Regions from separate parts of the Pseudomonas sp. NPDC087639 genome, predicted to be linked through region 2. Evidence: riboswitches for the same ligand, from Rfam matches in the RefSeq annotation. Region 2 holds a riboswitch; the other holds the start of a gene.

Region 1 (15,547 bases), on a different contig from region 2:
CGCGTTTAACCGCGCAGGCGTAGGTCTGTGGGCTCCAGGCGTAGGCCGGGCTGCGGTAGCGGCCAGGGTTCTGCACCATCAGGTATTTGACCGAGGACTGATCGGTGGCGGCGGCATCGGCGCGACCGGAGTTCACCGCCTGATACATCAGATCGACGCTGTCGTACTGATCGACCTTGGCCTTGGGCAGTGCCTGGTGCACCAGTTCCTCGGCATAGACGTTTTGCAGCACGGCCACAATGACGCTGTCGCCGGCAGCCTGCAGGTCTTCGATTTCCTTGTACTTGCTGTTGTTCGGCAGCAACAGGCCGACGCCTTCGCGGTAATACGGCAGGGTGAACGCGACTTGTTGGGCGCGGCTGGCGGTCACAGTGATGAACTGGCAGCTCATGTCGACCTTGTCGGTGAGCAGATTGGGAATCCGTGCATCGGACGACTGAACGACGAACTCGACTTTGCTCGGATCGTTGAACAGACCTTTGGCCACCATCCTGGCGATGTCGATATCAAACCCCTGCAACTTGCCATCCGCGCCTTGGAAGTGCCACGGCGCATTGGTGCTGCCAGTACCCACAATCAGTTTCCCACGGGCCAGAACACTGTCGAGCTTGCTGTCGGCTGCCTGGGCCATACCCATGGCAGCGGACGAAGCCGCAAGAACAAAAACACACGCTTTGAACAAAGAAGGTCGGCGATGCATGGCAAGCACTCCAGGATGTTGTTTATTCCGCTATACCGGAACTAGGTTTGTTACTACGGAATAGACAGCAGAAAGTGTGCCACAGGAAACGCGAGGAATCTGCAACCGATTGAAATGTTCGGGGAATCAAAGGGATACAAAAGTCGCACAAGACAGTGTCTAGCGAGGTGCCTCCACCGTGCGCTACCGCAGGCCACACATTGCGGGTAGCGGGGCCACATCTCGGTGCAACATTATTGAAAGTGCACACCGGGTTTGCGCTGTCACCTGTCAACTCTGACAGTAGATCAACGCCTTGCGGAGTATTACCGTCAACCCAGCCGACATCACCAGTGCAACGAGGTTGATATGCGCCCTGCAACACAGCTTCCAGACCTGCCCGACACCTACCGCAAAGCCCTGAAGACCTGGCGGCCGGTAATCCTGTATTTCGCCAACGAACACTGCCCTGCTTGCGAATGGGCCGGGCCGATTTTTCGTCAGATTGCCGAGCCGTACCGGCATCGCGCCAATATCTACATGCTTAACACCAGCGAATCGCCGCGCCATCCACAGGTGACTGGCACGCCGACGGTGCTGTTCTACCAGGACGGCAGGCTGGTGAAAAAACTCAAGGGGATTGGCACTGAAGAAACGTTGGCGGCTGACTTCGCCCGGCACATTGGCAAAACCAAGGCACCAATGGTGCTGCGTAAGCAGCGGCATGATTTGAGTTGGCTTCGACGCACCTTGAGAAGCTATTGCAGCATCCCGCGTGCGCAGTCACTTCGACACCACGCGATATCCCTGTAGGAGCTGCGGCACGCTGCGATCTTTTGATTTTGTTTTTTAAGATCAAAAGATCGCAGCGTGCCGCAGCTCCTACAAGGGAGATTCGTGTTTACGCGGCCTCACGCACCAACAACACCCGCGTCACCCGCCGCTCTTCCACAGCCTTGACGGTCATCTGCCAGCCCGCATATTCCAGACGATCACCCATCATCGGCAGCCGATCCAGCAAGCTCATCACCAATCCGGCCATGGTCTGGTAATCCTCGGTTGGCTCGGCGCCAAAACCGGTACGCTGGCGAACACGCGCCAGGTTCAATGCGCCACTGACCATGAAGCCGCCCTGCTCCTCGACTACGTCCGGGCCTTCGATTTCGCTGGCATCGGGCAACTCGCCGGCAATCGATTCGAGAATGTCGGTCATGGTCAACACGCCGACAAAGTCACCGAATTCATTGACTACAAAGGCAATGTGGGTCGACGCCGCGCGCATCTGTTCCAGCGCGTTGAGGATCGAGTAGCTGTCGAGCAGATTGATGGTCTTGCGCGCCAAGTGCTCCAGATTCGGCTCAGCGCCGGCCAAGTACTCCTTGAGCAATTCCTTCTTGTGCACGAAGCCTAAGGGTTCATCCACAACACCATCGCGAATCAGCGGCAGACGCGAGTAGGACGAGTGCATCAACTTCGTCCGGATCGCCTCGGCATCGTCGGCCAGATCGATAGTGTCGACGTCGGCACGCACGGTCATCAGGCTGCGGATCGGCCGCTCGGCCAATTGCAGCACGCCGCTGATCATCACCCGCTCACGACGGTCGAACAGCTCCGCGCTTGGCGCATCACCGTCGTCCAACAGGTCGGAAAGTTCTTCACCGACCTCCTCCACCGCCAGTTTGCGTCCGCCAAGCAAGCGCAGCACCGCGTGCGCCGTGCGTTCGCGCATCGGGCGCAGGCCCTGCATCGAGCGTTTGCGTCGGGCACGGGCGATCTGGTTGAACACCTCGATCAAGATCGAGAAACCGATGGCCGCGTACAGATAGCCTTTCGGGATGTGGAAGCCCAGGCCTTCGGCGGTCAGGGCAAAACCGATCATCATCAGGAAGCCCAGACACAGCATGATCACGGTCGGGTGCGCGTTGACGAAGCGGGTCAGCGGCTTGCTCGCGACAATCATCAGGCCAATGGAGATGATCACCGCGATCATCATCACCGCCAATTCATCGACCATGCCCACAGCGGTAATCACTGCGTCCAGCGAGAACACGGCGTCGAGCACAACGATCTGCGCGACGATCGGCCAGAACAGCGCATAAGCGGTGTTGCTTGAGCGCTCGCCGACATGGCCTTCCAGCCGTTCGTGCAACTCCATGGTGGCCTTGAACAACAGGAACACACCACCGAACAGCATGATCAGGTCACGGCCGGAGAAGCTCTTGTCAAACACCTCGAACAGCGGCTGCGTGAGGGTGACCAGCCAGGAAATACTCGCCAGCAGGCCCAGGCGCATGATCAGTGCCAGCGACAGGCCGATGATGCGCGCGCGATCACGCTGATGCGGCGGCAGTTTGTCCGCGAGGATTGCGATGAACACCAGGTTGTCGATACCCAGCACCAGTTCCAGCACGATCAATGTCAACAAGCCTAACCAGGCCGTGGGATCCGCTAACCATTCCATAAAACGTCTCGATCTCTCTTCAGTAAATTCAGGCTGCCGGACACGGCAAAGCGCAACGCGAAGGCTCTGGGGCCGCGTTATCAACGATAGTCAAGTGTCGGAAAACTGGATGCTGCAAGTGCGTCAAGACCGCGCCGTGGCACGAGGGGAAGGAACGACTGGGAGGCTCCGAGCGGGTGTTCATGTAAATCCTGAATGAAAAAAGGCTTTGAAGCGTACAGGCTGAAGTGACTTTTCCTACAGTCTCAAATCATTTCAAAATCTGTATTACCTGCCAGGGCGACACTTCAACGTCCGGCAAAACGCAATCGCGACAACTGCCGCAAATCCCCATCGACGTAATAATCATGGGTCCAGCGATCATCCACCGCCAACGGATTCACTTGCTTCAACGCCAGTTTCTTCGCGAAGTAACGAAACCGGTAATGTTCGTAAAACCGCAGCAGCTCGAGGCCATAACGATCCGCCAGGTCGGTGTCGCCGCGAATGATCAGGTAGTTTTCGTCATTGCTTTTGCTGGCCGAGGCACTGAAGTTGTGGCTGCCGCTGATAATAGTCGGCGTGTCCGTTGTGAAGTCGATGACCACCGCTTTGGTATGCACCAGCAGATTGCCCTTCTGGCCCTTCATGTTCTCGCGCAGCCAGCCTTCCAGCCCCGTGTTGAGCAATGCGGTGGCGGCAAATTCGGCGCTGCGGTCGGCGTGAAAACCGGTGATTCGGCTGGTGGTGTTTTGCAGGCCGTAACGCAGGATGTCGTCGTGTGGCTGGCCCAGCAAAGCATTGAGGATCGCGTCAGGCAAGACGAACGCAGTGACGAACAGGACATCCTTCTTCGCCGCTTCGATGATCTCGACGAACTCGCGTAGATCGCCGCCGCCGGTGCGTGGCGAGAACCCGGCAAACAGCGGTTGCGCAGCGTCCATCGGGTTGTGTTCGGTGATCCAGTCACGGGTGGCACCGAGATCATCGGGATCGTCCCAGATCCTTTCGAAAATCCGCAGATAGCTCGAACTCACGGGAGCGTCATCAAGCACATGCACCACATTCGCCTGCCGATAAACGCCATTGGCGGTGAAATTGGTGCTGCCGCACAACACGGCTTGCGGTTGGCGCTGCCCCGCTGCGTCGAGTCGGCTGAGGACGATGAATTTGTTGTGGAAGATGTTGTGCGTCACCCGCCCACGTTTGCTCGTCGCCGGCAGTTTCGCCAGACTCGCCTCGTTGATTGTGGTGTCTTCGTCGTCGACTCGGGCGTGATACAGCACTCGAATCTGCACACCCCGCGCAAATGCCGCGTTAACCGCCTCGACGATGGCTTGCAACTGATACTCATAAATGGCGATGTCCAGCGCCCACTGACCATCAACCGCCCGTTGGATAAAACCCAGCAAACGCCCGAGCAAGCCGTTCTCCAGCCATTGCCGTGGCGCATCCGGCCAGGCTTCGATGGGCATGTTTTTGTTGGCGCTGATCTGAGCATCAAGATCGGGAAATTTGCGCTGGAACGCCTGGCTGGCAGCGACCGCACGGTTGAAGATCACGCTTTGGTTGGCCGGGTGACCGTCGTCTGAACTGATCGTCAGCTCAAGCGACTCGCCCAGTTGCGGCGCATCGGGCGTGCCATAAGCCAGGTGAACGCGATAGTGAATCGTCATCCCCGGATTGACCGCGTAATCGGCCCAGCGGAATTTTTGCAGCGGGGCTTTATCGCTCGGCGTGGCGTGAAACTGCGGGAACGTGTGGGCTTTGCCGGGGAACGTCAGGCTGTTGAAGAGGAACAGCCACGGCTTGGCGCCTTGCTGCTTTTCGATGGCGAACCCTAGCAAGCCTTTGCGACGCGGCTCCGCGAGGTCCATCGCCAACAGCACGCCATTGGTGCCGGCGTAGGCTTTGACGCGGAAATCGTCTTGAGCATTCTTGACCAACACGCGCATCGATCACTCCTTGTGATTGGGCTGGGTGCAGCATAGAGCAAGAAGCAAAATTGGCTAATCATGCCAAACCCTTCGGCAGCTCCTACAGGTATCAGAGCTCAATCAGCTCATCGATATGCCGATACTCCGCCTCCAGCGCCCCCGCCAGATCCTTCGCCCGCCCCAACCGGATCGGCCCGCGCTCGATATCGATCAACAGCCCCGGACACCCCAGCACCGGCAACCCCGACCACGTCTTCAAACGTCCATCCGTCACTACCAGCAACCGCTGTTGCTCGGCGGGAAAGCGCTTGCGCCGCACCGTCAGCCATTGCTGCGCCTGATTCAGCGCTGCCAGCAACGGCGTACCGCCGCCCGCGCCCAATTCATCCAGCCAGATGCGTAAACCGCTGGACGCCTTCAAACCCTGCACCTGCCATTGCGGCGCCGCACCGCTGGCGGTCAACAACGCCAAACGCGCGCGCTGGCGATAGGCGTCATCGAATAGTTGCGCAAGCAGACCTTTGGCATCGCTCAGTGCGTTATGACGGCGCGTTGAGGCCGAGGCATCGACGATCACCAGCCACAACTCATGGGGCGAACGCGTGCGCAGTTGAAACAGCAGATCTTCACGGCTTTGCGGACGGCCATTGAGCAGCGTTCCCGGCCAGTTCACCGAGCCACTGCGGGCTGCATGACGTTTGCCCTGGCGTCCGTTGTCGAGTTGTCCGGCACGGGGTCTGGCATTCGCCCCCACATCAGACCGGGGGCGAATGCCTACATCTTTTTTGGCCAGCTCGGCACTTCACGACGGCTGCCGGTGGCAAGCGCTGGAGCCGGCATGTCGCCCCACTGGCCCTGCCCTTCGTTCGGGTTGGCCTGCGCGTTGGCTGGGGATTGCGCGGGTTGTTGCTGAGGACTCGACGGGGTTTGTTCACGACGACGATGGCGCAAGGCAAATTCGGCCACGGCGTCGATATCTTCTTCGCCGATCACTTCAGCTCCTCGCCATGCCGCGTGAGCGCGGGCAGCGCGCAACCACACCAGATCCGCGCGCAAACCATCGACGCCAGCGGCAAAACAACGCTCGACGATTTGCGCCAGCGCCGCATCATCCAGAGGAATATCGGCCAAGGTGACTCGGGCATGTTCACAACGTTCGCGAAGGGTTTGCTGCTCGGTTTCCCAAAGCGCGCAGAACGCTTGCGGGTCGCTATCGAAGTCGAGACGACGACGGATGATCTGCCCACGCTCGGTCGGTGCGGTGTGGCCACTGAGGGCGACATTCAGACCAAAGCGGTCGAGCAGTTGCGGGCGCAACTCACCCTCTTCCGGGTTCATGGTGCCGATCAGGACGAACTTCGCCGAATGACGATGGGAGATGCCGTCGCGCTCGATCAGGTTGGTGCCGCTGGCAGCGACATCGAGCAGCAGATCCACCAAGTGATCAGGCAACAAGTTGACTTCATCGACGTAGAGCACGCCGCCATCGGCCTTGGCCAGCACACCGGGGGAAAACTGCGCGCGACCGTCGCTCAGGGCCGCGTCGAGATCGAGCGTACCGACCAGCCGCTCTTCGGTGGCGCCCAGCGGTAGCGTGACGAACTGGCCGCTGGCGAGCAGATCCGCCAAGCCTCGCGCCAGAGTGGTTTTAGCCATGCCGCGTGGGCCTTCGATGAGTACGCCGCCGATTTTCGGGTCGATGGCGGTGAGGCACAGGGCGAGTTTCAGATCGTCGGCGCCGACCACGGCGGAGAGTGGGAAATGTGGGGTGTCGGTCATTTGGATTGATCTCTGTCGTGGTCGTCGGTGTTCTTGAGAGTTTTGGTGTGTCAGGTGGAGTTGCCCTCACCCTAGCCCTCTCCCAGTGGGAGAGGGAACTGACCGAGGTGCTCTTTCAAGGTCCACCGACCTGAACTGTCGAGTCGAACTCAAGTTTTGAACGCCCTGCAAATCGGCTCCCTTTCCCCCTCTCCCCCTTGGGGGAGAGGGCTGGGGTGAGGGGGTGGCTTTATTGAAGCGCTACATGTCTTCTTCTATATCCAGCAACAAATTCTCCAGCGCCTCTTTATAGGCCCCCGGCTCCTGCCACATCCCGCGCTGCTGCGCTTCAAGCATGCGCTCGGTCATGTCCCGCAGCGCATGCGGATTATGCTCACGAACAAAATCGCGCGTTGCCGGATCGAGCAGATAAGCATCGGCCAGCAGCGCGTACTGGTGATCGTCGATCAACTGCGTGGTGGCATCGAAGGCAAACAGGTTATCCACGGTCGCCGCCATTTCGAACGCGCCTTTATAGCCGTGACGCTTGACCCCGTCGATCCATTTTGGATTCGCCGCCCGCGAGCGGATTACCCGGTTCAGCTCTTCTTTTAACGTGCGGATCTTCGGCAGATCCGGCTGGCTGTGATCGCCGTGATAACTGGCCGCCGCTTCGCCCCGCAAAGTCTCGACGGCAGCGAGCATGCCACCCTGGAACTGGTAATAGTCGTTGGAATCGAGCAAGTCGTGCTCGCGGTTGTCCTGGTTTTGCAGAACCGCTTGTACCTGACTCAGGCGCTGGACGAATTGTTCGCGAGCGGCGGTGCCCTCATCAGAACCGCCATAAGCGTAGGCGCCCCAGTTCAAGTAAACCTCAGCCAGATCCTCGCGACTCTGCCACAGACGACCGTCGATGGCGCCCTGCACGCCCGCGCCGTAGGCACCCGGTTTTGCGCCGAAGATTCGCCACCCGGCCTGACGCCGCGCGACCTCTTCATCCAGACCCGATTGCAGCAGAGCCTCACGCTCGGCGCGCACCTTGGCGGCCAACGGGTTGAGATCATCCGGCTCGTCCAGCGCAGCCACCGCTTGCACGGCCGCATCGAACAAACGAATCAGGTTGGCAAACGCATCGCGGAAGAAGCCTGAAACTCGCAACGTCACGTCGACCCGTGGTCGGTCCAGCAAACTCAGCGGCAGAATCTCGAAATCATCGACGCGCTGACTGCCGGTGGCCCACACCGGCCGCACGCCCATCAGCGCCATGGCCTGGGCGATATCATCGCCACCGGTGCGCATGGTCGCGGTGCCCCACACCGACAGGCCTAGCTGACGCAAGTGATCGCCGTGATCCTGCAAGTGCCGTTCGAGAATCAGCGTGGCCGACTGGAAACCGATGCGCCACGCGGTGGTGGTCGGCAGGTTGCGCACGTCGACCGAGTAGAAGTTGCGGCCGGTGGGCAATACGTCGAGACGACCGCGACTTGGCGCGCCGCTCGGGCCGGCGGGGACGAAACGGCCGCTGAGGGCGTCGAGCAAGCCGCGCATTTCCGCCGGGCCACAGGCGTCCAGGCGGGGGGCGACGACTTCACGCAGGTTGTCGATGATGGCGCTGACTTGCCCCCAACCCGCTTCCTGTAGGAGTGAGCCTGCTCGCGATAGCGGTGTTTCTGTGGAAGAGATGTCAGCTGACATAACGCCTTCGCGAGCAGGCTCACTCCTACAGGGGTTGTGCAGTGTCTTTGCGATCAACTCAGTGGCGAACAACTCCAGGCGCTCGCGGGTATCGCCGGCAGTACGCCAGACTTCATCGCTGACCGCTTGCAGTTCGACAGGACGCGGGCCCGTCCACGGATCAGCCAGTGCGCAATCGAGCGGATCAAAACCCAACTCAAACGCCTTGGCCAACGCCCGCAGCAGACTCGACTGCGCACCTTTGCCGTCGCCCCGAGGAATGCGCAGCAGCGCCAGCAAGGTATCGATGCGCAACCGCCCGCTCGGCGATTCGCCAAAGATGTGCAGGCCATCGCGGATCTGCGATTCCTTCAGATCACACAAATAGGTGTCGAGACGCGGCAGCCAGATCGCCGCATCGGCGTCGCTGTCCAGCGCCGCGTCGAGTTGCAGTTCACGGTCGATCTGCGTGTCACGCACCAGTTGCAGAATGTCCCGTTGCAACTCGCGGGCACGACGCGGATCAAGCAGTTGCGCCTCGTAATATTCGTCCGCCAGCAGTTCCAGATTACGCAGCGGACCATAGGTCTCGGCGCGAGTCAGTGGCGGCATCAGGTGGTCGATGATCACCGCTTGCGTGCGCCGTTTGGCCTGGGCGCCCTCGCCCGGATCGTTGACGATAAATGGGTAGATGTTTGGCAGCGGCCCGAGCAACGCATCCGGCCAGCAGTTTTCCGACAGCCCCACGCCTTTGCCCGGCAGCCATTCGAGGTTGCCGTGCTTGCCGACGTGGATCACGCCGTGGGCGCCGTAGGTGTTGCGCAGCCAGAAATAGAACGCCAGATAACCGTGGGGCGGCACCAGATCCGGGTCGTGATAGACCGCACTCGGATCGACCTGATAACCCCGCGCCGGCTGGATGCCAACGAAGGTCAGGCCAAAGCGCAGGCCGGCGATCATCATTCGCCCATCGCGATACATCGGATCGTTTTGCGGCGAGCCCCAACGCGCGACTACCGCAGCGCGATTGGCCTCGGGGAGCGCATTGAACATCAACAGATAGTCGTCCATCGCCAGACTTTGCTGGCATGGACGCAGGTCAATCGTGTCGAGATCGTTGCTGACGCCGCCGAGCAATTGCTGAATCAACTCGGTGCCGGTATCCGGCAACTCTGCCGTGACCGGATAACCCTCAGCCTGCAATGCGCGAAGGATATTCAGCGCCGCCGCCGGCGTGTCGAGGCCGACGCCGTTACCGATGCGTCCGTCGCGGGTCGGGTAGTTGGCGAGAATCAGTGCAATCCGTTTCTCGGCATTCGGCACCCGGGCCAGATCAATCCAGCGGCGCGCCAGTTCGGCGACGAAATCCATGCGCTCGGGTTGCGCCCGATAGCAGACCACATCGGACTGGCTGCGCTCGCTGCGCCAGGCCAGATCCTTGAAGCTGATCGGCCGACTGATGATGCGCCCGTCAAGTTCCGGCAAGGCAATGTGCATTGCCAGATCGCGAGGGCCGAGGCCCTGCTCGCTGTCACGCCAGCCGGGTTCGTTGTCCTGGGCGCAGATCGCCTGAATCACCGGAATGTTGCGACGAAACGGCCGCAGATCCGGTGCTTCAGGACTGGATTGGGCAAAACCGGTGGTGTTGAGAATCACCCCCGCCTCGACTTCATCCAGCCAATCCTCGACCACCGAGAGGCAGCCGGGCTCTTTCAAACTGGCTACCGCGATCGGCAACGGATTGAGCCCCGCCGCCTGTAAACGCTGGCAGAAAACATCGATGAACGCCGTGTTCGCCGCTTGCAGGTGCGAGCGGTAAAACAGCACCGCCGCCACCGGTTGCTCGGGCAGCCATTCGGCTTGCCAGTCACTCAGTGCGGCGGAGGTTTTTTGCGGATGGTAAATCGCCGTGCGCGGCAGGGTTTGCGGCTCGCCCCAGGTGTAATCGCGAGCCAGCCAACGGTTGGCCAGACAGCTGAAGAAATCCAGCGCGTTGCCCATGCCGCCCTGGCGCAAGAACTGCCAGAGCCGGTCGCGATCCTCGGCTGCGACGGTGCTCAGATCGCTGAGTTCCGGATCGGGGCGATCGCAGCCCGGGACCATGATCACCTGCACGCCACGCTCGGCGAGCTCGACCAAACGCTCGACACCGTAGCGCCAATACGCAATGCCGCCGTGCAGCGAGATCAGAATCACCTTGGCATGGCGCAACACTTCGTCGACGTACAAATCGACCGAGGCGTGATTCTGCACCTGCATCGGGTTGGCCAGACGCAGGCTCGGATAATCCTCGGGCAACTGCTGCGCGGCTTCGGCGAGCAGCGCCAGGCTGGAGTCGCCGCTGCACAGGATCACCAGCTCGGCGGGGGTTTGGCCAAGGTCGGCAATGTTGTCATCCGACACGAAACCGCCGGGCTGGGTCCTGAGCAGGTGCATGGCTTAAACGCTAAGCGCAGCGCGCAGTTGCGCTTCGAGTTGAGCGGCGTCGAGTTCCTGACCGATCAACACCAGACGCGTGACGCGCGCTTCTTCGGCGCCCCACTGACGGTCGAAATGCTTGTCGAAACGCGTGCCCACGCCTTGAATCAGCAAGCGCATCGGCTTGTTCGGGATCGCTGCAAAACCCTTCACACGCAGGATGCCGTGCTGGACCACCAGTTGCGTCAGGGCGTCGAGCAGCAGGCTTTCGTCGGCTTGCGGCAGCTCGATGGAGATCGAATCGAAAGCGTCGTGATCGTGGTCATCATGGTCGTCGTCACCGTCGTGGTGGTGATCGTGATGGCTGTGGCGGCTGTCGATGTGTTCTTCGGAACCGGCGCCGAGGCCGATCAGCACGTCCAGCGGCAGGCGACCGTTGCTGGCTTCGACGATTTTGACTGCTGGCGGCAGTTCTTCGGCGACTTCAAGGCGTACGCGCGCAAGGTCTTCCGGGCTGGTCTGATCGGCCTTGTTGAGGATGACCAGATCGGCGCTGGCCAGTTGGTCGGCGAACAGCTCGTGCAGCGGCGATTCGTGGTCCAGGTTCGGGTCGAGTTTGCGCTGGGCGTCGACCTGATCCGGGAACGCGGCGAAGGTGCCAGCAGCCACGGCCGGGCTGTCGACCACGGTGATCACCGCGTCAACGGTGCAGGCGCTGCGGATTTCCGGCCATTGGAAGGCTTGTACCAGTGGTTTTGGCAGGGCCAGACCGGAGGTTTCGATGAGGATGTGGTCGAGGTCGCCACGACGGGCAACCAGTTCGCGCATCACCGGGAAGAACTCTTCCTGAACGGTGCAACACAGGCAGCCGTTGGCCAGTTCGTAAACGCGACCGTTGGCTTCTTCTTCGGTGCAGCCGATGGTGCATTGCTTGAGGATCTCACCATCGATGCCCAGCTCGCCGAACTCGTTGACGATCACCGCGATGCGGCGGCCCTGAGCGTTGTCGAGCATGTGCCGCAGCAACGTGGTTTTGCCCGAGCCGAGGAAGCCGGTGACGATGGTGACGGGGAGTTTGGCCAGTGTTTTCATCGGATGCCCTTTGGCAAGGTGGCGGGCATACGGGACGAGAACCGGCAACGCGAGCACGCGCCGGAAGCATTCGCCACCGGATCACCCCGCCCGGTTGTAGTGAGAATCTGTGACGAGGCAGGTCTCCTGGCTGACGGTGTTCAGGCGTTGGGGCCTGGCGTTTGCTGCGCCTTCCCGCTGGCGCCCTTTTGCAGGGGCTGGCAGTGGCGTGGCAGCGAACATCACCGTTCACAGTTGCGGGGGCAGCCGCGGCTTTGACCGCGTTCCCTTCTTAGCTTCGGCACGCGCCGAAGAACCTCGAAAGCGCAAGGCTACGCATGGTGTGGGGGCGGGTCAATGTTTGGATTGGGGGCATATCCGTTGCTGCGGTAGCGGCTGCTTAGGGTTCCGCCCTTACGGCGGGTCACTTTTGGCAAACGCCCCAAAAGTAACCAAAAGGGCTGCTCCCTGACGTACGGCACTTCGCTGAGGCTCAGTGTTCCCTCGCTACGGTGTCCATCCGGGGGCATCGCCTCCGGTTTGCTTCGCTGCACCTCCTCTCGATGGATGCGGCCTCGCCGCACGGCGCTGCGCGCCAACCCCCCGGATGAACACCTTCGCTCGGCCTGCCGATGGGCTGAAGAGCAAGATCAAAAGCCAAAGCCAAAGCCAAAGCCAAAGCCAAAACAGATCAAAAGATCGCAGCTTCGGAAGCTCGCAAGGAATGAGTACACCCACCAGAGCTTGGTCGGCTGTCAGGCCGCCATCGCTGGCAAGCCAGCTCCAACAGGGATTGGGTACATTTGATAGAGATTGGTCGGCTCGTAGGCCGCCATCGCCAGCAGGCTGGCTCCCACAGTTTCGAGCCGCGCGAACCCTGCGGCGCATGCCGCCCCACTCAACACAATGAGCGTTAGCTCGAGTACCGCTCTTGACCTAAAACGCCCGTCGGCAGGCTGAGTGGAGGGATTGATCCGGGGGTGGGAGCGCAGCGACCGTTCGACGCAGTCGAACACATCGAGAGGAGGTGCAGCGCAGCAAACCGGAGGCGATGCGCCCGGATCGATCCCGGAGCGAAGGAACCCGAGCCACAGCGAGGGCCGAACGTCAGGGCACAGACCTTTGGTTACTTTGGGGCGTTTGCCAAAGTGACCCGCCGTAAGGGCGGAACCGTAATAAGCCATCACCGCAGCAACGGATATGCCCCCATTCAATTGACTCAAATCCCCCCAACATGCTCTCCTACGCAACTTGTTACGGGTGCCCTTCACAGGGTGAAACGGGAAACCGGTGAATCATGTGCTTTACTCTAAAGCCATGTCAGTCCGGTGCTGCCCCCGCAACGGTAAGCGAGAGAAGCGTCGAATCCACTGTGCCATGACGGCATGGGAAGGTGACGCTTGCAGGTCGGCCTGACGCCAACCCCTCGTGAGCCCGGAGACCGGCCCGCAACACACAGTGCGCACTTGCGTCGCTGAACATAACAAACCCGCGGTGGGCGGGCGCTGTTCGAACCCCTGCGTGCCCGATTCGCAGGGGTTTTCATGCGCTCTATTACCCCGCTGACATTCCAGAGGGAAGCGCCATGTCGATCATCAGCAGCACCGGCAGCAACACGGATAAAATCGCCAGCACCAGCACCCTGAGCCAACGCCTGACCGCCGCCATCTTCGCGTCGATCCTCGGCGCCAGCCTGGTTTACTTCGCCGGTTTCTCGCACATCGAAGCAGTGCACAACGCCGCCCACGATACCCGCCACAGCGCCGCGTTCCCGTGCCACTGAGACCTGCCGACATGATCAAGCGAATTGCGCAAACCGCAGGTTTCACCGGTCTTCTGGCCGCCCTGCTCCTTACGCTGCTGCAAAGTTTCTGGGTTTCGCCGCTGATTCTGCAGGCCGAGACCTACGAAAAATCCGAACCGGCGGCTGAGGTTCACGAACACGCTGCCGGTGCCACTGCCCATACTCACGATGCTGAAGCGTGGGAGCCGGAAGACGGCTGGCAGCGCCTGGTATCGACCACCGGCGGCAATCTGGTGGTGGCCGTGGGTTTTGCCCTGATGCTTGCCGGCCTGTACACCCTGCGTGCACCGACCAAGACTTCGCAAGGTCTGCTCTGGGGTCTGGCCGGTTACGCTACGTTCGTTCTGGCACCGACCCTGGGCTTGCCGCCTGAATTGCCAGGCACTGCTGCGGCGGATCTGGCTTCACGGCAGCTCTGGTGGATCAGCACAGCCGCCTCCACCGCCGCAGGTCTGGCGTTGATCGCGTTCAGCCGTCACTGGCTGATGAAGATCCTCGGTGTGGCGATCCTTGCCGTGCCGCATGTGATTGGCGCCCCGCAACCGGAAGTGCATTCGATGCTGGCGCCAGAAGCCCTCGAAGCACAGTTCAAAATCGCTTCGCAGTTGACCAACGTGGCGTTCTGGCTGGCCCTGGGCCTGATCAGTGCCTGGTTGTTCCGCCGCAAAAGCGATGGCCACTACCACGCATGACGAATAACCGCGCAGCGCCGACTTTCGTGGTCGGTCTGGGCTGCCAGCGCGGCTGCCCCGCCAGCACGCTGCGCGCGTTACTCGATCAAGCCTTGCAGGCCCATCGCATCGAACTGGAAGCAGTCAAAGCCCTGGCAAGTATCGACTTGAAGCGTGATGAGCCGGGCTTACAAGAACTCGCCGCACAATTGGCCTTGCCGTTGCTGTACTTCAGCAGTGAACAATTGGCCAGTTACCAGCAACAGCTCAGTCACCACTCGCAGATCGCCTATGAACGCACCGGTTGCTATGGAGTAGCGGAAAGTGCGGCGTTGGCACTGGCTGAACAACTGATTCAGGCACCGGCCAAACTGCTGATCTCCCGGCAAAAGTACGCGCAGGCGACGCTCGCATTGGCCGGCGCCGCGTAAAATCCCGATAATCCCTGCCATCGATCATGAGCGATCTTCATCTGAAGCATTGCTGCGCCTCTTTTCCAAAGGATTCAACGATGACTGTTTACTTCATCGGCGCCGGCCCCGGCGACCCGGAACTGATCACCGTCAAAGGTCAGCGGCTGATCCGCAGTTGCCCGGTGATCATCTACGCAGGTTCGCTGGTGCCGGCGGCGGTGCTCGACGGTCATCAGGCAGAAACCGTGATAAACAGCGCGGAGCTGCATCTGGAACAGATCATCGACCTGATCAAAGCCGCCCATGCCAAGGGCCAGGATGTGGCGCGAGTACATTCCGGCGATCCGAGCCTGTATGGCGCGATTGGCGAGCAGATTCGCTATTTGCGTGAGCTGGATATTCCGTTCGAAATCATTCCAGGGGTGACGGCTACCGCCGCGTGCGCAGCATTGCTGGGTGCCGAACTGACTCTGCCCGATGTCTCACAGAGCGTGATTCTGACCCGCTATGCCGACAAAACCGCAATGCCGGCGGGCGAGGAGCTGGGCAGTTTGGCGCAGCATGGCGCGACGATGGCGATTCATCTGGGGGTCAATCATTTGGAGAAGATCCTCGCTGAACTACTCCCCCATTACGGCGCGGATTGCCCGATTGCAGTGATTCACCGGGCAACATGGCCGGA
Region 2 (15,547 bases):
ATCCTTGGCGAACCACAGGACGGTGATGCGCTTGCTTTGCGTCGGGTCGCGTACGCGCTCGACCTTGATTGCATCGATCTTGCCGGCCTTGGTCTCGACTTTTTCCGAGCCCAGTACGCGGAAGTCGTAGGTATCGACTTCGCCGTCATCGACCACTTGGTAGCTCATGGTTTTCTTGCCAGCGGCGACGTCATGTTGCAGTGCCAACTGATAAGTGGATTTGTCGACCATGCCACGGTTCAGCGGGATCTTCACCGCGTCGCCACGGTCGGTGCCGGTGACCATTTTGCTGTTCCAGTCGAAATCCAGATCAGCCTTCTTGGCCTTGCCCAGACCGCCACGTTCAAAGTGGTAGGACTGTGGCAGCAAGGTGTCCTTGTCCAAAGTCAGGGTGCTTTCTTCACTCAGGCTGGCAATCATCATCGAGGCCTTGAAGCTGAGTTTCCAGACACCGTTGGCTTCCTTGGTCAGGCTGCGTTCGGCGGTGCCGCTCATGGGCAGCTGCTTCCAGTCGGCGGTGTAGCTGGCGGAGAACGGTTGAAGGTCTGCCGCCTGTGCGAAAGGCAGGGCGAGCAGTGCGCAAGCGAAGAGCAGGGCGCGACGCATAATATCTCCTAGTTTCGAATCAAGTGGCCGCTGGCCGCGAGTAACTGGCCGTCCAGTGAAGCACCTTGCTCACCGAGTGCCAGTCGCCCTTCGGCAAACCAGCGTACGGCCAGCGGGTAGATCAGGTGTTCCTGAACATGCACTCGCTGCGCAAGAGTCTGCGGCGTGTCGTGCAACTCTACCGGTAATACTGCCTGTACGACCAGTGGCCCGCCATCGAGTTCCTCGGTGACGAAGTGTACAGAGCAGCCGTGCTCCTTGTCGCCGGCCTCCAGCGCGCGCTGATGAGTGTGTAACCCTTTGTATTTGGGTAGCAGCGACGGATGGATGTTGAGCAGGCGACCCTGATAGTGGCGAACGAAGTCAGCGCTGAGAATGCGCATGAATCCGGCCAGCACCACGAGCTTGGGATTGAATTCGTCGATCAGTTCGATCAGGGCTGCATCGAAGGCCTCGCGACCTTCAAATGCCTTGTGATCCAGTGAGCGGGTGGCGATACCCGCGTCACTGGCGCGTTGCAGGCCGTAGGCGTCGGCGCGGTTGGAAATCACCGCAGCGATGCGGACCGGGCTGTTGCCGGTCCGCGTGCTGTCGATCAGAGCCTGCAAGTTACTGCCGGTGCCGGACAACAGCACCACGACATCACAGGTTGCGGACATTAATGAGCCTTAAGGTTCTGCAGTTCAACCTGAGCAGCGCCTTCGGCAGCGACAGCGATCTGACCGATGACCCAAGGCTGTTCGCCGGCGTCACGCAGGGTGTTCAGAGTCACTTCAACGTGCTCCTGAGCGACGCAGATGACCATGCCGACGCCGCAGTTCAGCACGCGGTGCATTTCGGTCTCGTCAACGTTGCCTTTCTCTTGCAGCCAGTCGAAGACGGCAGGTCGAGTCCAGCTGGCCACATCAACAACGGCCTGAGCGCCTTTTGGCAGAACGCGCGGGATGTTGTCGAGCAGGCCGCCACCGGTGATGTGGGCCATGGCTTTGACGGCACCGGTGTCTTTGATCAACTTGAGCAGCGGCTTCACGTAGATGCGGGTTGGGGCCATCAGCAGGTCGCTCAGCGGTTTGCCGTCGAGCTGGGTGTTTTCGATGTCGGCGCCGGAGACTTCGATGATCTTGCGGATCAGCGAGTAGCCGTTCGAGTGCGGGCCGGACGACGGCAGGGCGATCAGGGCGTCACCGGTGGCGACTTTCGAGCCGTCGATGATTTCCGATTTTTCCACGACGCCGACGCAAAAACCGGCCAGGTCGTAGTCTTCGCCTTCGTACATGCCTGGCATTTCAGCGGTTTCGCCGCCTACCAGCGAGCAACCGGACAGTTCGCAGCCAGCGCCGATGCCGGTTACAACCTGGGCAGCGGTGTCGACGTTGAGCTTGCCGGTGGCGTAGTAGTCGAGGAAGAACAGTGGCTCGGCGCCGCACACTACGAGGTCGTTGACGCACATGGCGACCAGGTCGATGCCGATGCTGTCGTGCTTGTTCAGGTTCAGGGCCAGGCGCAGCTTGGTGCCGACGCCGTCAGTACCGGAAACCAGCACAGGTTGCTTGTAGCCGGCCGGGATTTCGCAGAGGGCGCCGAAACCGCCCAGGCCGCCCATGACTTCCGGACGCGCAGTGCGCTTGGCGACGCTCTTGATGCGTTCGACCAATGCTTCACCGGCGTCGATGTCTACACCGGCGTCCTTGTAGCTCAGGGAGGGTTGCTTGCTCATGATCCAGGCCTTTAGGGGGGATTCAGGGGTAACGACCGAGTCCAGCGGGGCGCCGAAGTCGATGGGGCGATTGCCTCACGCGAGTTTCGAGGTGCCCGGCTGTTGCCGGTCTGCGAAGGCGCGCGATTTTATCAGGCTTGAGGGGCAGCGGCCATCCTCACGCCGACGGGCAGGGGCATATCAGCAGAATTTTTTTGCAATTGAGGCATGTGGGTGCCTGTATAAGGTGTCGCAATTAACCGTCTATCGTTATGACTGTGCAAAAACTTACCGCCGCCGTGTGAATGTTTTGCAACGGCCGATGGTCACAGCCTTGCTCAACCGGTTCACGCGGCCTGTTCCAGCCGCTCCTGTCGACGGGAATTCTCCATGCGTTTTTGTAAATTGTTGTTTGTGGGTTGTTTGTCTGTGGTCAGCCTGGCGAGTCATGCCGAAAACCTCAAAGGCCTTTATCAAGTGCGTCAGCCGGTCAGCAGCCAAGGCCCGGAAGAGCGCGATCGCGCCACTCAGGCCGCGCTGGATACTTTGGTGCTGCGCCTGACCGGCGATCCCAAGGCGCCGCAAAATCCGGGGCTGGCGGCAGTTCGCAAGGACCCGCAGCAGATCATCAGTCAGTTCGGTTTTGATGCCGGGCCGCCAGAGGTGCTGAAAGTCGACTTCGACCCGAGCAGCACCGAACAGGCATTGCGCCGCGCCGGGTTGTCTTTGTGGGGCGCCAGTCGGCCGTCGATTCTGAGCTGGTGGCTGAACGATTCCACCGAAGGTTCCAGTCTGGTCGGTGATGGCCAGGCCGCCGCCGCGCCATTGCGTACTGCCGCTCAACATCGCGGACTGCCGCTGCGTTTGCCGCTGGCGGATCTGAGTGAACAGCTTGTTGCCACAGCACCTGCGCTGGAAGGTGCTGATCCGGCGCCGTTGCGCGGTGCGTCCGAGCGCTATAACGCTGACGCCTTGCTGGCCGTGCATACCCGCGAAGAGGGCGGGCAGTGGCAGGCTAAATGGCGCTTGTGGCTGGGTGATCAAAAAGAGGCGGGCAGTGTGCAAGGGGCCGATCAGGCTGCCGTGGCTGACGCCGTGATGCTGGCGGTGGCCGAGCGCCTGGCGCCACGTTTTGTTGCCAAGCCGGGTGCTTCGGGTCAGCAGACCCTGGAAGTGCAGGGCATGAATCTTGAGCATTACGCCGCACTGTTGCGGTTACTCGAACCGTTTGGCGTGCGTCTGCAGAGTGTCGATGGCGATCGCATCGTGTATCGAGTCAATGGCAGCGCCGATCAGATGCGCGCGCAGTTGTCGCTGGCGAAGTTGCAGGAGTTGCCCGCTGAAGCGCCGGTCCCGGTGGCCGTGCCGCAGCCTGCGGTGGCGGGTGCAGCGCCTGTAGCGGCTCCGGCCCCGACACCTGCTGCACCGTCGTTGCGGTTTCGCTGGTAAGTCTTTCTTTATATAGAAGCAGTAGGAGTGATACATGGCCGATACGCGGCGTTGGTTCTGGCTCGGTGGGGTTGTCCTGCTTTGCGCGTTTGTGTGGTTGCTGCATCCGATCCTCACGCCGTTTCTGGTGGCGCTGCTGTTGGCGTATCTGTTCGATCCGCTGGTGGATCGGTTGGAGAAGCTCGGTTTGTCGCGCACTTGGGGCGTGATCGCGGTGTTTGCCTTGTTCACCCTGATCGTCACGGCGCTGATGCTGGTGCTGGTGCCGATGCTCGCCAAGCAGTTGCTGCGTTTGTACGAACTGGCCCCGCAAATGCTCGACTGGTTGCAACACACCGCTGTGCCGTGGGCGCAGTCGAAACTGGGCTTGTCTGACGGGTTCTGGAAGTTCGACAAGGTCAAAGCGGCGATCAGCGAACACATGGGCCAGACCACCGACATCGTCGGCGTGGTACTGAGTCAGGCGACGGCCTCGAGTCTGGCGCTGATCGGCTGGCTGGCCAATCTGGTGCTGATCCCGGTGGTGAGTTTCTACTTGCTGCGCGATTGGGACGTAATGATGGCCAAGATCCGCAGCCTGTTGCCGCGTGATCGCGAGGAACGTGTGGTGGCGCTGGCCGGTGAGTGCCACGAAGTGTTGGGGGCGTTCGTTCGCGGCCAGTTGTTGGTGATGCTGGCGCTGGGCGTGATTTACGCGGCGGGGCTGATGATCGTCGGCCTGGAGCTGGGCTTGTTGATCGGCCTGATCGCGGGTCTGGCGGCGATTGTGCCGTACATGGGCTTTGTGATCGGCATCGGCGCGGCGCTGATCGCCGGGTTGTTCCAGTTCGGTGGCGATCTGTACCCGATGATCGGGATCGTCGCAGTGTTCATGGTCGGTCAGGCGTTGGAAGGCATGGTGCTGACGCCGTTGTTGGTGGGTGACCGGATCGGCCTGCATCCAGTGGCGGTGATCTTTGCGATTCTGGCTGGCGGTGAGCTGTTCGGTTTCACCGGTGTACTGCTGGCGCTGCCGGTGGCGGCGGTGATTATGGTGCTGGTGCGCCACGTGCACGATTTGTACAAGGATTCCGACATCTATAGTGGTGTCGACGAACCGGAGTTGTAACTTCATCATGGACGGCCCGGCATTGCGCCGGGTTGGCCCGTGTTTTGCGGGCACCACTGGCACGGCAGCGTCAGAGAATCTGCCATAAAACCAGTGTGTTAACGCAAACCTTTGATTTTGCTTGGACTCTGTCGCATTGTGCGCTCAGCTTCACGGGTATAAACTTCGCAAACTTTACACAGAGGCCACTAACGGTTCCTTGAGAACTGTTCAGTCAGCATGAAACCGATTCAGCTGCCCCTAGGTGTGCGTCTGCGTGACGACGCCACCTTCATCAACTACTACCCAGGCGCCAATGCCGCTGCACTCGGCTATGTCGAGCGCCTATGCGAAGCCGACGCCGGCTGGACAGAAAGCCTGATCTACCTGTGGGGCAAACATGGCGTAGGGCGCACGCATCTGTTGCAGGCAGCGTGTCTGCGTTTCGAGCAGATGGGTGAGCCGGCAGTTTACCTGCCACTGGCGGAGTTGATGGATCGCGGCGTCGAGATTCTCGACAACCTCGAGCAGTACGAGCTGGTTTGCCTGGATGACTTGCAGGTGATTGCCGGCAAGGCTGACTGGGAAGAGGCGATGTTTCATCTGTTCAACCGCCTGCGTGACAGCGGTCGGCGTCTGCTGATCGCGGCATCCACTTCGCCGCGTGAACTGCCGGTCAAACTGGCTGACTTGAAATCACGCCTGACCCTGGCGCTGATATTCCAGATGCGCCCACTCTCCGATGAAGACAAACTGCGTGCCCTGCAATTGCGTGCATCGCGTCGTGGTCTGCACCTGACCGATGAAGTCGGGCATTTTATTTTGACCCGTGGCACTCGCAGCATGAGCGCATTGTTCGACTTGCTCGAACAGCTCGATCAGGCCTCTTTGCAGGCTCAGCGTAAGCTGACAATTCCCTTCCTCAAAGAAACGCTAGGCTGGTAAATCCAAGGCTTTCAGCGGGTTTCGGCATATTTCAGGCGCCAGAAAATCCGCTTTCCTGCACGTTGTGCAGGCCGCGCTTCGATTCAAATGGGCTTAAGCGCTTAGATGTAAACGAGAAACCGAGAAGTCACAAAAAGATCGATTGAATTTGCAAATGAGGTTGATAGCGGGCATAGTCTCGGCTTCTTTACAACTATCAGCCACGGTCGTGCCCATGCTAAAGCGCTTCGCACCCCTCGTGCCTCTCGCACTCGTCACCCTGTTGTACGGTTGTGCTGCTCATTCTCCAGTCCAAGAGCAGCCTCAACAGGTTAAAAATTCTGCCACTGCCCAGTCTTCCGTTATTTACCAGGAAGAGCTGGACACCGAAAAAGAACTGTCGGACTTCAACAAGAAGCCTTACGAGCTTCCGGTTTTGGCCGACAGCATCCTCGAACGCGGCATGTCCCTGATCGGTACCCGTTACCGTTTCGGCGGTACCTCCGAAGCCGGTTTCGATTGCAGCGGTTTCATCGGCTATCTGTTCCGCGAAGAAGCCGGCATGAACCTGCCGCGCTCCACCCGCGAAATGATCAACGTGGATGCTCCGCTGGTATCGCGTAGCAATCTCGAGCCTGGCGATCTGCTGTTCTTCGCCACCAACGGTCGTCGCGGTCGTGTCAGTCACGCCGGGATCTACCTGGGTGACAATCAGTTCATTCACTCCAGCAGCCGTCGCAGCGGCGGTGTTCGCATAGACAGCCTGGGTGACAGTTACTGGAGCAAGACCTTCATCGAAGCCAAACGTGCTTTGGCGAACGCTCCTACTGTAGTGACTGCTCGCAAGTAATCTTCCCTTTGTCGCTGCATTCGCGGCGACAAAAACGGCTTCCGGTAACGGAGTAGACCTATACTTTACAAGGTGAAGTTAAAGTCTTACTTGAAGTTTGTCGCGTAGCCGCTAGAATCCTGAATCTATATTGATGGCAAACCGCCTGCGTGCCACGCAGGCGGTTTTGTTTTCTGTCCATTCGGCAGAGAAAGCCGCAGCCAGATCAGGATGTTCTGCTTATGACCATGTCGGCCCGCCTCGCATTGATGTTCTTCGCAGCGCTACTCAGCGCCTGCGCCAGTCGTACGCCGCCGCCTGCGCCAGTGGTTCGCGCGCCGGTGGTGTTTGGGCCTTCCCAAGCCTTTTCTCCTGCTGCTGAAGACGTGCTGTTCCGTGCGCTCGGCCTGGTCGGCACGCCTTATCGCTGGGGCGGCAATACACCGGACTCGGGATTTGATTGCAGTGGGCTGATCGGCTTCGTCTACCGTGATGCTGCCGGTATTTCTCTGCCGCGCTCCACGCGCGAGCTGATCGTCATGCAGGCGCCGAATGTCGGTAAGGAAGGATTGCAGACCGGTGATCTGATCTTCTTCGCCACCAATGGTGGTTCGCAGGTCAGTCATGCGGGGATTTACGTCGGGGAAGGGCGCTTCGTGCATGCGCCGGCAACTGGCGGCACGGTGAAGCTCGATAGCCTTTCGAAGGCCTATTGGCAGAAGGCGTATTTGAGTGCCAAGCGTGTGTTGCAGCCTGAGCATCTGGCGCGTAACCCGTAATTCAAGCAGCACATCACCCAATGTAGGGGTGAGCCTGCTCGCGAAAGCATCGTGTCAGTCGACATCATCGTTGACTGAAACACCGCTATCGCGAGCAGGCTCACTCCTACAGTTGTTTTGGGGCAGGTCAAATTATTTGGTAGAAGAAACGCGCCAAACCTTGTTCCCCACATCATCCGCCACCAGCAAGCCACCTTGCTGGTCGATCACCACGCCTACCGGGCGACCCAGTGCGTTCTCGTCCTTGTCGAGGAAACCGGTCAGCACATCCACCGGTTGGCCCGTTGGCTTGCCTGCCGCAAACGGCACGAAAATCACTTTATAGCCGCTGTGCGGTTTACGGTTCCACGAACCATGCTGGCCGATGAACGCGCCTTCCTTGAACTGCGCCGGCAGGGTGTTGCCCCCGGCGAACGTCAGGCCCAACGAAGCGGTGTGGGGGCCGACGGCGTAGTCCGGAGCGATGGCTTTGGCGACCAGGTCAGGATTCTGCGGCTCCACCCGCACATCGACGTGCTGGCCGTAATAGCTGAATGGCCAACCATAGAAGCCGCCATCCTTGACCGAGGTAATGTAGTCCGGCACCAGATCGCTGCCGATCTCGTCACGTTCGTTGACGGCTGTCCACAGCGCGCCACTGGTGGGCTCCCACGCCAGGCCGTTAGGGTTGCGGATGCCTGAGGCAAAGATCCGGTGATTGCCGGTCGCCCGGTCCACTTCCCAGATCGCCGCGCGACCTTCTTCCTGATCCATGCCGTTTTCGCCGACGTTGCTGTTCGAGCCGACGGTGACGTACAGCTTGCTGCCGTCCTTGCTGGCGATAACGTTTTTCGTCCAGTGGTGATTCAGCGTGCCACCGGGCAGATCCGTCACCTTGATCGGCTGTGTCTTGATCTCGGTCGCACCGGCTTCGTAGTTGAAGCGCAGCAAACGATCGGTGTCGGCGACATACAGATCATTGCCAACCAGGGTCATGCCGAACGGCGAGTTGAGGTTTTGCAGAAACACCGTGCGGGTTTCAGCTACGCCGTCGTGGTCGGCGTCACGCAGCAACGTAATGCGATTCGGGCTTGGTACGCCGGCTCCGGCCTTGCCCATGACTTGCTTCATCACCCAGCCACGGATGCCTTTGCTGTCGTCGGGTTTTGGCGGGGCGTTGGTTTCTGCCACCAACACGTCGCCATTGGGCAGCACGTAGAGCCAGCGCGGATGATCGAGGCCTTCGGCAAACGCAGCCACTTGTGTGCCTGACGCGGCAGTCGGTTTTGCGCCCTCGGGCCAGCCGATCGCCGGGGCGATATTCACCGTCGGGATCAGGGTTTTATTCGGCTCAGGCAGTTTCGGTGACGGGCCGGTGCCGTCGGTGACTTGCAGGCTGGAGGATTCACCACAGGCGGCGAGCCCTCCGGCGAGAGCGATGACGAGAGCGAGCTGGGACTTGCGCATTACTGATCTTCCCTATGAATGCATTGACCTAATCATAGAGAAGCGCGCAAGCCCGATGGTTCAACTGCTCAACCGCGGGCCTCTTTGAACAGCACGGCGATGCCCGGGTGATAGTTGCCGGCTTCACTGCGCAACTTGCGGTAGGCATAGGGGAAATACCAGGCGACGGCGCAGGTGTGTTCCTTCTGTAGGTCGTCGACCATGTCCTGCAGTTCTTCGGGGCTGGCGCTGTGCTGGGCTTTTTGCGGCGCAACAAACAGGCAGCCGAGCTTGAGGTCGCTGGCGAAGCTGATGCGTTTGGCGTCGCTGGTGATTTCCAGCAGGGCTTGGGTCAGGTTGAGGTTGTTGACCCGAGGCCAGCGTTGCGTGGCCTGAATGTAAGCGCGGTCTTCGCTGCCAGCGAGGAACAGATCGGCGCGGGCATTGCGTTCGCCTTCTTCGTTCTGCTTGCGCGTGGCCGTCTGTTCAAGCGTAACCAGTTCGGCCATCCAGGCTGCCGCCGAGAGCAGCCCTAGATTGGCTTTTTCGTCATGCCAGTAGGGCGTGTCGCTGTCGCCGCGCACGGCGTTGTAACGGTCGATACAGTCAAACCAGCGTTCCAGCACCGGACGCAGAAATTCCAGGCGCGGGTTGCTGATGATCATGCCTTGCATGTGGCTCACCTTATTCTTGTGTGATGTGAGATTGTGGCTCTTTGATATCACTCTTGAGACTGTGGCACAAGATTGGCGTCAGATAATTGATCGGCGGCAGTTATTCGCCCGTTGGCCCCCTCTTTAATTGACGCTCCACCCCCAACCCTCTAACCTTCGCGGCTTGTTTCAGGTGCTCTGTGGCTTGCGTCGACAGAGTGAAACAGGGAAGCCGGTGAGGGTTGTCTTCAGAGCAAGTACGACCACGATCCCGGCGCTGCCCCCGCAACGGTAAATGAGTGAAAACTGCGTCTTGTGCCACTGCTCAACAGCGGGAAGGCGCGCAGTCCGGCGAACGCCGCTCATGAGCCCGGAGACCGGCCTGATCCATCCAGCGGCATCACGGTGGGCGATGCCAGGCTTTTTGCCGTCTATTCTTGTGCCTGCCCGCCGTTATCCAGCCTCAACGGAGAGCTCCCCCATGACTGATTCCCCCGAGCGTGACGAACGCCATCTGGCGCGTATGCAGCGCAAAAAAGCCGTGATCGATGAACGCATCGCCAACTCGCCTGACGAGTGCGGCCTGGTGCTGGTCCTGACCGGCAACGGCAAAGGCAAAAGCAGTTCGGCGTTCGGCATGCTCGCCCGCGCCATGGGCCACGGCATGCAGTGCGGCGTGGTGCAGTTCATCAAGGGACGCCACAGCACGGGCGAAGAGTTGTTCTTTCGCCGCTTCCCCGAGCAAGTGCGTTTCCACGTCATGGGCGAGGGCTTCACTTGGGAAACCCAGGATCGTCAGCGCGACATCGCCGCCGCCGAAGCCGCGTGGGAAGTGTCCCGTGAACTGCTGCGCGCTCCGTCGATCGGTCTGGTGGTGCTGGATGAATTGAACATTGCCCTCAAGCACGGCTACCTCGATCTTGATCAGGTGCTCAGCGACTTGCAGGCGCGTCCGCCGATGCAGCATGTGATCGTCACCGGTCGCGGCGCCAAGCCGGAAATGATCGAGATGGGCGACACCGTCACCGAAATGGGCATGCTCAAACACGCTTTTCAGGCTGGCATCAAAGCGCAAAAAGGCGTCGAACTTTGAATCAACCACGTCACTGCCCGGCGGTACTGATCGCCGCGCCGGCCTCCGGTCAGGGCAAGACCACCGTCACCGCCGCGCTGGCCCGTTTGCATCGCAATCAGGGGCGCAAGGTGCGCGTGTTCAAGTGCGGGCCGGACTTTCTCGATCCGATGATTCTCGAGCGCGCCAGCGGTGCGCCGGTGTATCAACTGGACATGTGGATGGTTGGCGAGCAGGAGAGCCGTCGCCTGTTGTGGGAAGCCGCCGCTGAAGCTGATCTGATTCTGATTGAAGGCGTGATGGGCCTGTTCGACGGCACGCCGTCGAGCGCGGATCTGGCGCGGCATTTCGGCGTGCCGGTGCTCGGCGTGATCGACGGTACGGCCATGGCGCAGACCTTTGGTGCGTTGGCGCTGGGCTTGGCGAAGTATCAGCCGGACTTGCCGTTCGCTGGAGTTTTGGCTAACCGTGTCGGCACATTGCGGCATGCGCAGTTGTTGGAAGGCAGTCTTACCGAAGGTTTGCGCTGGTACGGCGCGTTGTCCCGCGAGACTGGCATCGAATTGCCGAGCCGTCACCTCGGCCTGGTTCAGGCCAGTGAACTCAATGACCTCGATATGCGCCTGGACGCTGCTGCCGAAGCGCTTGCCAGCAGTTGCGAGGTAGCGCTGCCACCGGCCGTGGAATTTGCCGCGCCTGAGGTCATCACTGCAGAGCCGTTATTGAAAGGTGTACGAATTGCCATCGCCCGCGATGAAGCCTTTGCCTTCACCTATGGTGCGAGCCTCGATCTGCTGCGAGCGATGGGCGCTGAGTTGAGTTTCTTCTCGCCGATTCGCGACACGCAATTACCTGAGGCGGACAGCCTTTACCTGCCCGGCGGTTACCCGGAATTGCATCATGTGGCGCTGGCGCAGAACACCGCGATGCTCGACGCGATCCGTGCACACCATGCGGCGGGCAAGCCGTTGCTCGCCGAGTGTGGCGGCATGCTGTATCTGCTCGATTCGTTGACCGACGTTGAAGGCACTCGTGCTGAGCTGGTCGGACTTCTGGCGGGTGATGCGGTGATGCAAAAGCGTCTGGCCGCTCTGGCGCTGCAAGCGGTGGATCTGCCAGAAGGTTCGCTGCGCGGCCACACTTATCACCATTCCCTGACGACCACTGAATTGACACCGATAGCCCGGGGCCTGAGCCCGAATGGCGGGCGCGGGGCAGAGGCGGTTTATCGGGAAGGGCGGATGACGGCTTCGTATGTGCACTTTTATTTCCCGTCGAATCCTGTGGCTATCGCTGCGCTGTTTGCGGCTGACTCCGAAGTCGCCTTCGCGAGCAGGCTCGCTCCCACAGTTGAAACGGTGGTGACTGAAGAAATGCGATCCCCTGTAGGAGCGAGCCTGCTCGCGAAAGGGCCATGACAGACAACGCATTTTCCGAAGCCGAACGCGCAGCGGTCTACAAAGCCATCGCCGAACGCCGCGACATGCGCCACTTCACCGGTGGCACCGTCGCGCCCGAACTGCTGAGCCGCTTGCTCGAAGCCGCGCACCAGGCGCCAAGCGTCGGCCTGATGCAGCCTTGGCGATTCATCCGCATCAGCGACCGCACCCTGCGCGGGCAGATCCAGAATCTGGTGGAAGAAGAGCGCATCCGCACCGCCGAAGCCCTCGGCGAGCGCAGCGATGAGTTCATGACACTCAAGGTCGAAGGCATCAATGATTGCGCGGAAGTGCTGGTCGCCGCGCTGATGGACGATCGAGAAAAACACATCTTCGGTCGCCGCACGCTGCCGGAAATGGACATGGCGTCGCTGTCCTGTGCGATCCAGAATCTTTGGCTGGCATCGCGCGCCGAAGGACTGGGCATGGGCTGGGTCTCGCTGTTCGAGCCGCAAGCGCTGGCTGATCTGTTGAAGCTACCGGCGGGGGCCAAGCCGTTGGCCGTTCTTTGTCTTGGCCCGGTCAAGGAATTCTATCCGGCGCCGATGCTGGTACTCGAAGGGTGGGCGCAGGCGCGTCCGCTCAATGAGTTGCTGTATGAAAATTATTGGGGAGTGAGTCAATGAGTGTGGCGTTGTTGAGTGTCGCCGCAGTGGCGCTGGATGCGCTGCTGGGTGAACCGAAACGCTGGCATCCGCTGGTGGCGTTCGGCAATTTTGCCGGGCGCATCGAGCAACGTTTCAACGCCGGTGGCCGTGGCTGGCGCAGTCATGGCGTCACCGCGTGGGTGATCGCGGTGCTGCCGCTGACGTTGCTCGCCACCGCGTTTTCCTGGGCGCCGTACGTGGGCTGGATCGTCGAGATTCTCGCGCTGTATTGCGCCCTCGGCATGCGCAGCCTCGGCGAGCACGTCGAGCCAGTGGCCAAGGCGTTGCGCGCTGATGATCTGGACGAGGCGCGTAAGCGTGTCGGCTATCTGGTCAGTCGCCAGACCAGCGAACTCGACAGCACCGCCGTCGCTCGTGCCGCCACCGAATCGGTGCTGGAAAACGGCAGCGACGCGGTGTTCGCCGCGTTGTTCTGGTTTGCCGTGGCGGGCGCGCCGGGCGTCGTCCTCTACCGTTTGAGCAACACCCTCGACGCGATGTGGGGCTATCGCAACGAACGCTTCGAGCGTTTCGGCTGGTGCGCGGCAAAGATCGACGACGTCCTCAACTATATTCCCGCACGCCTTGTGGCTTTGACCTACGCAGTGCTGGGCAAAACCCGACTGGCCTTGAAGTGCTGGCGCACGCAGGCGCCGAAATGGGACAGCCCCAATGCCGGCCCGGTGATGGCGGCCGGTGCCGGTGCGCTCGGTGTGGAACTGGGTGGCCCGGCGATTTACCACGGCGTATTGCATGAGCGTCCGCAACTGGGCGAAGGCGTTCAGGCCGATGCCGACTCTATTGATCGTGGCTGGCAATTGGTTCAGCGCGGCGTATGGTTGTGGCTGCTGATTCTCTGCGTGGGGGCTGAATTCTATGCTTGAGCACGGTGGCCGGCTGCGCAAGGCTGCACTCGATTACGGTATCGCCGAGGCCGACTGGCTCGATCTGTCCAGCGGTCTGGCGCCGTGGCCGTTTGCGATCCCGGAAATCCCGCTGCGCGCCTGGGCACGCTTGCCGGAAACCGATGACGGTCTGGAGCAGGCGGCGTGCGATTACTACGGCGCATCGCAAGTGCTGCCGGTGGCCGGTTCGCAGATGGCGATCCAGTTGCTGCCGCGTTTGCGTCGGGCCGGCAAGGTCGGTGTGCTGTCGCCGTGTTATGCCGAGCACGCCGAAGCCTGGCGCCGCAGCGGCTACATCGTGCGCGAAGTTCTGGAGCAGGAAGTCGAGTTTTTTCTCGACAGCCTCGACGTGCTGGTGGTGGTCAATCCGAACAACCCGACCGGCCTGAGCTTGACCCCGGCGCGCCTGCTCGACTGGCATGCACGACTGGCCCCGCGCGGCGGTTGGCTGGTGGTTGATGAAGCGTTCATGGACAACACTCCGCAGCTGAGTCTGGCTGCGCACACCCATCAGATCGGTCTGATTGTGTTGCGCTCGTTCGGCAAGTTCTTCGGTCTGGCCGGGGTGCGACTGGGTTTTGTACTGGCCGAGCGCAAGTTGCTCAAGCTGCTCGCCGAACAGGTCGGGCCGTGGGCCGTCAGCGGGCCGACGCGGGTGCTGGGCCAAGCCTGTCTGCAAGACACCGAAGGCCACACACGCCAGCGGATTCGCAGCGATGAGGCCAGCGAACGGCTGGCGCTGTTGCTGGAACGCTACGGTTTCAAACCGCAGGGTGGTTGCGCGCTGTTTCAGTGGCTGATCACCGAGCACGCGCAAGCGCTGCACGAATTCATGGCCCGACGGGGGATTCTCCTGCGCATCTTCCCCCACAACAGCAGTGTGCGTTTCGGCTTGCCCGCCAACGCCGCTGAAGAATCCCGTCTCGAACAAGCGCTGCAAGCGTTCGCCAAGGAAATCCAATGACAACGCTGATGGTGCAAGGCACCACGTCCGACGCCGGTAAAAGCACACTGGTGACGGCGCTGTGCCGCTGGGCGACCCGGCAGGGCGTGGCCGTGGTGCCATTCAAGCCGCAGAACATGGCGCTCAACAGCGCGGTGACCGCCGACGGTGGCGAGATCGGCCGCGCGCAAGCGGTGCAGGCGCAAGCCGCGAACCTTGAGCCGCACACCGACATGAACCCGGTGCTGCTAAAACCCAATAGCGATACCGGCGCGCAAGTGATCATCCATGGCCGCGCCGTCACCAGCATGAACGCCGTTGCCTATCACGACTACAAAGCCATCGCGATGAAAGCGGTGCTGGCCTCCCACGAGCGACTCAGCGCCGCGTATCCGCTGGTGATGGTCGAGGGCGCCGGCTCGCCGGCGGAGATCAATCTGCGTGCCGGCGATATCGCCAACATGGGCTTTGCCGAAGCAGTCGATTGCCCGGTGCTGCTGATCGCCGACATCAATCGTGGCGGCGTTTTCGCTCATCTGGTGGGCACGCTGGAACTGCTCTCGCCGAGCGAACAGGCACGGGTCAAAGGCTTCATCATCAACCGTTTTCGCGGCGACATTGCCTTGCTGCAGCCGGGCCTCGACTGGCTGGAACAGCGCACCGGCAAACCGGTGGTCGGCGTGCTCCCTTATGTGATGGATCTGCATCTTGAGGCCGAGGACGGCATCGATCAGCGCCAGACCGACAAGGCCGAGCAGGTGTTGAAAGTGGTGGTGCCGGTGCTGCCGCGCATCAGCAACCACACCGATTTCGATCCGCTGCGTCTGCACCCACAAGTGGATCTGCAGTTTGTCGGCCCGGGGCAAGCGATTCCGCCGGCTGACCTGATCATCCTGCCGGGCTCGAAAAGCGTGCGCAGTGATCTGGCCTATCTGCGCGCCAATGGCTGGGAAACAGCGATCAGTCGCCATTTGCGTTACGGCGGCAAAGTGCTGGGGATTTGCGGCGGTCTGCAAATGCTCGGCGAGCAGGTGCACGATCCGCTCGGTCTGGAAGGCGCGCCGGGTTCCAGCGCCGGGCTCGGTTTGCTCGC

What was found. A riboswitch is a leader RNA that binds a small molecule or an ion and turns the genes downstream of it on or off. The one in region 2 is predicted to bind cobalamin.
Region 1: linked by a shared signal. The riboswitch ahead of ACIOVB_RS00040 (CbtB domain-containing protein) and the one ahead of cobO (cob(I)yrinic acid a,c-diamide adenosyltransferase) in region 2 are both predicted to bind cobalamin.

What each region holds. Positions count from the first base shown of each region.
Region 1 covers NZ_JBIUWI010000001.1:5,801-21,347, reverse strand. The annotation lists gene ACIOVB_RS00080 (transporter substrate-binding domain-containing protein) at 1-700, opposite strand, end outside; gene ACIOVB_RS00075 (thioredoxin family protein) at 1,049-1,492, shown strand; gene ACIOVB_RS00070 (transporter associated domain-containing protein) at 1,581-3,140, opposite strand; gene ACIOVB_RS00065 (phospholipase D-like domain-containing protein) at 3,428-5,074, opposite strand; gene ACIOVB_RS00060 (VWA domain-containing protein) at 5,166-5,810, opposite strand; gene ACIOVB_RS00055 (ATP-binding protein) at 5,831-6,835, opposite strand; gene cobN (cobaltochelatase subunit CobN) at 7,076-10,924, opposite strand; gene cobW (cobalamin biosynthesis protein CobW) at 10,928-11,998, opposite strand; cobalamin riboswitch at 12,097-12,313, opposite strand; cobalamin riboswitch at 13,219-13,442, shown strand; gene ACIOVB_RS00040 (CbtB domain-containing protein) at 13,563-13,760, shown strand; gene ACIOVB_RS00035 (CbtA family protein) at 13,772-14,473, shown strand; gene ACIOVB_RS00030 (cobalamin biosynthesis protein) at 14,470-14,883, shown strand; gene cobM (precorrin-4 C(11)-methyltransferase) at 14,964-15,547, shown strand, end outside.
Region 2 covers NZ_JBIUWI010000042.1:22,911-38,457, reverse strand. The annotation lists gene ACIOVB_RS17910 (DUF3108 domain-containing protein) at 1-606, opposite strand, end outside; gene purN (phosphoribosylglycinamide formyltransferase) at 615-1,265, opposite strand; gene purM (phosphoribosylformylglycinamidine cyclo-ligase) at 1,265-2,323, opposite strand; gene ACIOVB_RS17895 (DUF2066 domain-containing protein) at 2,693-3,751, shown strand; gene ACIOVB_RS17890 (AI-2E family transporter) at 3,786-4,859, shown strand; gene hda (DnaA regulatory inactivator Hda) at 5,079-5,783, shown strand; gene ACIOVB_RS17880 (C40 family peptidase) at 5,998-6,612, shown strand; gene ACIOVB_RS17875 (C40 family peptidase) at 6,834-7,370, shown strand; gene ACIOVB_RS17870 (PQQ-dependent sugar dehydrogenase) at 7,503-8,816, opposite strand; gene ACIOVB_RS17865 (hypothetical protein) at 8,885-9,469, opposite strand; cobalamin riboswitch at 9,623-9,849, shown strand; gene cobO (cob(I)yrinic acid a,c-diamide adenosyltransferase) at 9,930-10,541, shown strand; gene ACIOVB_RS17855 (cobyrinate a,c-diamide synthase) at 10,538-11,938, shown strand; gene bluB (5,6-dimethylbenzimidazole synthase) at 11,935-12,585, shown strand; gene cbiB (adenosylcobinamide-phosphate synthase CbiB) at 12,582-13,490, shown strand; gene cobD (threonine-phosphate decarboxylase CobD) at 13,483-14,475, shown strand; gene ACIOVB_RS17835 (cobyric acid synthase) at 14,472-15,547, shown strand, end outside.